2 regions of the Streptomyces sp. NPDC093064 genome follow, and region 1 is predicted to be linked to the other one. Evidence: riboswitches for the same ligand, from Rfam matches in the RefSeq annotation. Region 1 holds a riboswitch; the other holds the start of a gene.
What was found. Region 1 has a riboswitch for ZMP and ZTP ahead of ACIQFZ_RS00550 (glycine hydroxymethyltransferase). Riboswitches for the same ligand answer to the same signal wherever they lie in the genome.

Region 1 (3,387 bases):
AGCGCAGGGCCGCGATCTGGAGCAGGAACCCGAGGCCGTCCAGGCCCAGGCCCGCCAGGTACCGCCACTGCTGCACCGCCCGCAGCAGTAGCGCCGCGTCCCCGCCCCCGCCGGTGTCCGCCGCGGCACGCGCGGCGATGGCCTGAAGCACCGTCGCCATGCCGAAACACACTGCCGCACCGAGCGCACACACCATTCCGAAGAGCACGAAGCGACTCTAGGGGAGCGGTGGATCGGCGCACCGCCCGGTCCGGCCGCTCGCACTGCCCGCTCCGGCCGGACTCCGCGTGCCAACCCGCTATGCGCCGAGCACCGCCCGCAGCTGGGCCAGCCCCCAGTCCAGGTCCTCCTCGCTGATCACCAGCGGCGGGGCGATCCGGATCGTCGAGGGGTGGGTGTCCTTCACCAGGACGCTCCGGTCCATCAGCTTCCGGGCGATCTCCCGCCCGGTCCCCAGCGACCGGTCGACGTCGACGCCCGCCCACAGCCCGCGTCCGCGCACCGCCCGCACCCGGCCCGTGCCGGCCAGCCGCTCCAGCTCGCGGTGCAGATGCCCGCCCAGCTCCGCGGCCCGTGCCTGGAACTCGCCCGAGCGCAGCATCGCGATCACCTCCAGCGCCACCGCACACGCCAGCGGGTTCCCGCCGAACGTCGACCCGTGCTCGCCCGGCCGGAACACGCCGAGCACCTCCCGCGAGGACACCACCGCCGACACCGGCACGATCCCGCCGCCCAGCGCCTTCCCGAGCACGTACACATCCGGCACCACTCCCTCGTGCTCGCACGCGAAGGTACGGCCGGTGCGCCCGAGCCCCGACTGGATCTCGTCGGCGACGAACAGCACGTTGCGCTCCCGTGTCAGCTCCCGCACCGCGGGCAGATAACCGGCCGGCGGCACCAGCACCCCCGCCTCGCCCTGGATCGGCTCGAGCAGCACGGCGACCGTGTTCTCCGTCATCGCCGACCGCATCGCCGTCAGGTCCCCGTACGGCACGATCTCGAAGCCCGGAGTGTACGGCCCGAAGTCCGCCCTGGCCTCCGGGTCGGTGGAGAAGCTGATGATCGTCGTCGTCCGGCCGTGGAAGTTGTTGCCCGCGACCACGATCTTCGCCATCTCCCCGGGCACGCCCTTGACCCGGTAGCCCCACTTCCGGGCCGTCTTCACGGCCGTCTCCACCGCCTCGGCGCCCGTGTTCATCGGCACCACCGACTCCATGCCGCACAGCTCCGCCAGCTGCTCGCAGAACGCCGCGAACCGGTCTTGGTGGAAGGCCCGCGAGGTCAGTGTCACCCGCTCCATCTGCGCCTTGGCCGCCTCGATCAGCCGCCGGTTGCGGTGCCCGAAGTTCAGCGCCGAGTAACCGGCCAGCAGATCGAGGTACCGGCGGCCCTCCACGTCCGTCATCCACGCGCCCTCCGCCGTGGCGATCACCACGGGCAGCGGGTGGTAGATGGGTGCGCTGTGGGCTTCGGCTGCGGCGATGAGGTCTTCCGTGGCGGTCACGGCGGCTCCCGAGGACGAGGGTCGCCTCCCCGGGAAGGGGAGGTTGTCCTCCTTCCTATCCTCGCTCGCATGGCGGACGCGGGAACTGCGCCGTGGGGTGCGCCCGGTAGGCTGACGACGGGCCGTGACTGGCGCGCTGGGATGGGACCGACCATCGGGGAGCGGCCCGAGCGGAAAGTGTGCCGTGCGCCTGGGCCGTAACGTGAACGTCGACGCCACGTCCGGAGGTCCCGATGCCTGAGAACACCGCGCCCCTGTCCAACGAGTCCACCGCCTTCCGTGCCGCCCTCGACGTGATCCGCGCCGTCGAGCCGCGCGTGGCCGACGCCATCGGCCAGGAGGTCGCCGACCAGCGCGAGATGCTCAAGCTGATCGCCTCCGAGAACTACGCCTCCCCGGCCACCCTGCTGGCCATGGGCAACTGGTTCAGCGACAAGTACGCCGAGGGCACCATCGGCCGCCGCTTCTACGCCGGTTGCCGCAACGTCGACACCGTCGAGTCGCTGGCCGCCGAGCACGCCAAGGAACTCTTCGGCGCCCGCCACGCCTACGTCCAGCCGCACTCCGGCATCGACGCCAACCTCGTCGCCTTCTGGGCCGTCCTCGCCCAGCGCGTGGAGGCCCCCGCCCTGGAGAAGGCCGGGGTCCGCCAGGTCAACGACCTCTCCGAGGCGGACTGGGCCGAACTGCGCCAGGCCTTCGGCAACCAGCGCATGCTCGGCATGTCCCTGGACGCCGGCGGACACCTCACCCACGGCTTCCGCCCGAACATCTCCGGAAAGATGTTCGACCAGCACTCCTACGGCACCGACCCGGCCACCGGCCTCCTCGACTACGAGGCCCTGCGCGCCTCCGCCCGCGAGTTCAAGCCGCTGATCATCGTCGCCGGCTACTCCGCCTACCCGCGCCTGGTGAACTTCCGGATCATGCGCGAGATCGCCGACGAGGTCGGCGCCACGCTCATGGTCGACATGGCCCACTTCGCGGGCCTGGTCGCCGGCAAGGTTCTCACCGGCGACTTCGACCCGGTCCCGCACGCCCAGATCGTCACCACCACCACCCACAAGTCCCTGCGCGGCCCGCGCGGCGGCATGGTCCTGTGCGACGACTCCCTCAAGGACCAGGTCGACCGGGGCTGCCCGATGGTCCTCGGCGGCCCCCTCCCGCACGTCATGGCCGCCAAGGCGGTCGCCTTGGCCGAGGCCCGGCAGCCCTCCTTCCAGGACTACGCCCAGCGCATCGTCGACAACTCCCGCGCCCTCGCCGAGGGGCTGACGCGCCGCGGGGCCACCCTCGTCACCGGCGGCACCGACAACCACCTCAACCTGATCGACGTCGCCTCCTCCTACGGCCTCACCGGCCGTCAGGCCGAGGCCGCCCTGCTCGAGTCCGGCATCGTCACCAACCGCAACGCGATCCCGGCCGACCCCAACGGCGCCTGGTACACCTCCGGCATCCGCATCGGCACCCCCGCGCTGACCACCCGTGGTCTGGGTACCGCCGAGATGGACGAGGTCGCCGGCCTGATCGACCGCGTCCTGACGGCCACCGAGGCCGGCACCACCGGCAAGGGCACCCCGTCCAAGGCCCAGCACGTCCTCGACCCGAAGATCGCGGACGAGATCGCCCACCGGGCCACGGACCTGGTGGCGGGCTTCCCCCTCTACCCGGAGATCGACCTCGGCTGACCCGTCCCCGCACGGGACTCACAGGTCACAGGGCTCACAGGGCACTGGACTGACAGGGCACAGGACTCACAGGTCGATCAGCTCCTGCCGTGGTTCCTCCCGCGGCGGTCCGGCACCGCGCCGGGCCGCCGCGCGGCATATCAGCAGCGTGCCGCCGGCCCCGGCGGCCAGCCCGCCGGCCGCCCACCACAAGTG
Region 2 (3,387 bases), on a different contig from region 1:
TTCGCAGCTCCGCCCCAGTGTCCGCCGCCCAGCAGCGGGGGCGCGAACTCCCTTGTGGGGGAGAGGGGTTGGAGATGGGCGCCGATGCTGGGCAGGTTCATCGCCTCGGCGATGGCGTGCCCGACCGGCCCGAGCGAGCCGGCGAGCAGCAGTACGTCGCTCTTCTCGGCCGCCGCGATCAGATCGTCCGTCATCCGGGCGATGGCCGCCCGCACCAGCCCCACGGCCCGCAGCACCTTGCCCGTGCCGGAGGCGCTGCGGTGGAGTCCCCGGCCGCGCGAGGACTCCAACTCGGCCCGCGGGTCCACCGGCAGTGGGTGGAAGCCGAGGCCCGAGCCCGCGACCAGCGGTTCGAAGCATCCGTGCGTGACCAGGGTGACCTCGTGACCCGCGAGAGCCAGGCCGTGCCCCAGGCCGGTGAAGGGGGCGACGTCGCCCCGGGATCCCGCTGTCATGATCGCTACGCGCACGACGGTCAGTATGGCCGCGCGGCCGCCCGCCGCCGGTGAACGACCCGAGGGGTGTCGGTGCCTTCACTCCTGCTCCGGCCCCGGTACGCCGGTCACACCCCGAGCTGCCGGGCGGCGGCCGTCACGGTCTGCTCCAGCAGCGTGGCGATCGTCATCGGGCCCACCCCACCGGGCACCGGAGTGATCAGCGAGGCCCGTTCCACGGCGGAGTCGAAGTCGACGTCGCCGACGTTGCCCGGGTTGTAGCCCGCGTCGATCACCACGGCGCCGGGCTTGAGGTCCTCGCCGCGGATGAGCCGGGGCCGGCCCACCGCGGCGACCACGATGTCCGCCTCGCGCACGGCGACCGGCAGGTCCGCGGTCCGCGAGTGGCAGTACGTCACCGTCGCGTCCCGCGCGAGCAGCAGCATCCCCACGGGCTTGCCGAGGATCGCGCTGCGGCCCACCACGACGGCGCGCCGGCCGCGCAGCTCGACGTCGTACGCGTCCAGCAGCCGCAGGATGCCGCCGGGCGTGCAGGACACGAACCCCGGCAGACCGAAGCTCATCGCCGCGAACGAGGCGCAGGTGACTCCGTCGACGTCCTTCTCGGGCGCGATCGCCTCGAACGCGGCCCGCTCGTCGATGTGCTCGCCGACGGGGTGCTGGAGCAGGATGCCGTGCACGGCGGGATCCTTGGACAGCGACCGCAGCGTGTCGACGAGTTCCTCGGTGGTGGTCGCGGCCGGCAGTGCCACATGGCGGGATTCGATACCGGCCCTGCGGCAGCGGTTCTGCTTCATCCGTACGTAGGTGACGGAGGCGGGGTCCTCACCGACCAGCACCGTCGCCAGACAGGGCGCCGTACCGGTGCGCTCGGTGAGTGCGGCGGCCTTCCGCGCGGTCTCCTCGACGACACGGCGGGCGAGCGCGGTGCCGTCCATCGGACGGGCCTGGGACATGGTCCACTCCTGGGCGTTCGGGGGAATTGCCCAGGCGCGCGGCTCATGACTCTGCGTGGGCCGCTCCCCGGTGGTGCTCCACCTCAGCGCCAGTCACGGCCCCGCCTCACCCTAACCGACACGGCCCGCCGCGGCCGAAGGCCGCGCACCGCCGTACGGCCCGGACGCGGCCTTCGGCCGCGGCAGCGAGCGGACCAGCGCGGCGGATGCCAGGCGAGACACCGCGGATGCCGGCCCCGGCAGGCGCGACCGCGCGGAGCGGGACCGGCCCAGGCCGGCGCGGGCCGGCGCGGGCCGAGAAGGTCCAGGTCAGACGGGAGCTGACCTGGAACCTCGCGGCCCTCCCGCCTATGCGTCCCAAGCCTGGATCAGTGTCTGCTCGGCGATCCTGCCGTCCCGCAGCAAGACCATGGACTCCGCGAAGACCCGGCCGCCGTCCGGGTACTGGCAGGACTCCACGTACGCGGCACGGTCGCCCCGCACGATGCCGCGGCGGAGCGTGTCGGTGTCGAAGGCGGGGCTTGCCGAGGCTGACATGACGACCTCCTCCAAGGGCCGCGGCCCGGCGAGGAGCGGGCCGCGGCAGGCCTCACAGTGCGAGACGCCTCCGCCCCGGCGGGCACGGCAAGCGCGGTCCGGGCGCTGCGCCTGACGGGTGAGCGCGGCTGCGGGCCCGTGTCCGGGCGGGTCCGGACGGAGTTGCCGAGGGCATGATCTGCACTCGACGCATCGTCGCCGCCGTCGGACTTGCCCTCTCGGTCACGGGCCTGACCGCGCTGCCCGCGAGCGCCGCGGGCGCCCCGTCCGTCTGCGGGCTCCAGCCCCTCGGCCTGCCGGTTCCCGCCATCCAGCACTGACCTTTCGCCCCGCGGGCCGGGCGCCCGTGCCTCACCCGCCCGTCCTTGCAGATCAGAGGCCCCCTCGGTGCCCTTACCGATCAGTCGGACGTAGGGTCGGGGGACGTACATCGCTCGACGGAAGGGACCACCACCATGGCGCAGGAAGTGCGCGGCGTGATCGCACCCGGCAAGAACGAACCGGTGCGGGTCGAGACGATCGTCGTGCCGGACCCGGGGCCGGGAGAGGCCGTCGTACGGATCCAGGCCTGCGGCGTCTGCCACACCGACCTGCACTACAAGCAGGGCGGAATCAATGACGAGTTCCCGTTCCTGCTCGGCCACGAGGCCGCCGGCGTCGTGGAGTCGGTCGGCGACGACGTCACCGACGTCGCGCCCGGCGACTTCGTCATCCTCAACTGGCGGGCCGTGTGCGGCAAGTGCCGCGCCTGTCTGCGCGGGCGGCCCTGGTACTGCTTCGACACCCACAACGCGCGGCAGCGGATGACCCTGACCGACGACACCGAACTCTCCCCGGCTCTCGGAATCGGCGCGTTCGCCGAGAAGACCCTGGTGGCGGCCGGTCAGTGCACCAAGGTCGACCCGTCGGTCTCCCCGGCGGTGGCCGGGCTGCTGGGCTGCGGCGTGATGGCCGGCATCGGCGCGGCGATCAACACCGGCAACGTCGGCCGCGGCGACTCGGTCGCCGTCATCGGCTGCGGCGGTGTCGGCGACGCGGCGATCGCCGGGGCGTTCCTGGCGGGCGCGGCGAAGGTCATCGCCGTCGACATCGACGACCGCAAGCTGGAGACCGCCCGCACCATGGGCGCCACGCACACGGTCAACTCCAAGGAGAACGACCCGGTCGAGGCCATCCGCGAGCTGACCGGCGGCTTCGGCGCCGACGTCGTCATCGAGGCGGTCGGCCGTCCCGAGACGTACCGGCAGGCCTTCTACGCCCGTGACCTGGCCGGCACGGTCGTCCTGGTCGGCGTGCCGACCCCGGAGATGAAGCTGGAACTGCCGCTGCTGGACGTCTTCGGACGCGGCGGGGCGCTGAAGTCGAGCTGGTACGGCGACTGCCTGCCCTCCCGGGACTTCCCGATGCTCATCGACCTGCACCTGCAAGGACGCCTGCCG

Region 2: it holds a riboswitch for ZMP and ZTP, as region 1 does, so the genes downstream of both, ACIQFZ_RS34110 (bifunctional 5,10-methylenetetrahydrofolate dehydrogenase/5,10-methenyltetrahydrofolate cyclohydrolase) here and ACIQFZ_RS00550 (glycine hydroxymethyltransferase) in region 1, are expected to answer to the same signal.

Annotation. Positions count from the first base shown of each region.
Region 1 is NZ_JBIVPK010000001.1:127,094-130,480, forward strand. It holds gene ACIQFZ_RS00540 (hypothetical protein) at 1-196, opposite strand, end outside; gene rocD (ornithine--oxo-acid transaminase) at 299-1,504, opposite strand; ZMP/ZTP riboswitch at 1,619-1,707, shown strand; gene ACIQFZ_RS00550 (glycine hydroxymethyltransferase) at 1,738-3,192, shown strand; gene ACIQFZ_RS00555 (hypothetical protein) at 3,259-3,387, opposite strand, start outside.
Region 2 is NZ_JBIVPK010000044.1:59,716-63,102, reverse strand. It holds gene ACIQFZ_RS34115 (glycosyltransferase) at 1-455, opposite strand, end outside; gene ACIQFZ_RS34110 (bifunctional 5,10-methylenetetrahydrofolate dehydrogenase/5,10-methenyltetrahydrofolate cyclohydrolase) at 563-1,411, opposite strand; ZMP/ZTP riboswitch at 1,433-1,518, opposite strand; partial or broken gene ACIQFZ_RS34105 (nuclear transport factor 2 family protein) at 1,760-1,903, opposite strand; gene ACIQFZ_RS34100 (hypothetical protein) at 2,122-2,268, shown strand; gene ACIQFZ_RS34095 (S-(hydroxymethyl)mycothiol dehydrogenase) at 2,404-3,387, shown strand, end outside.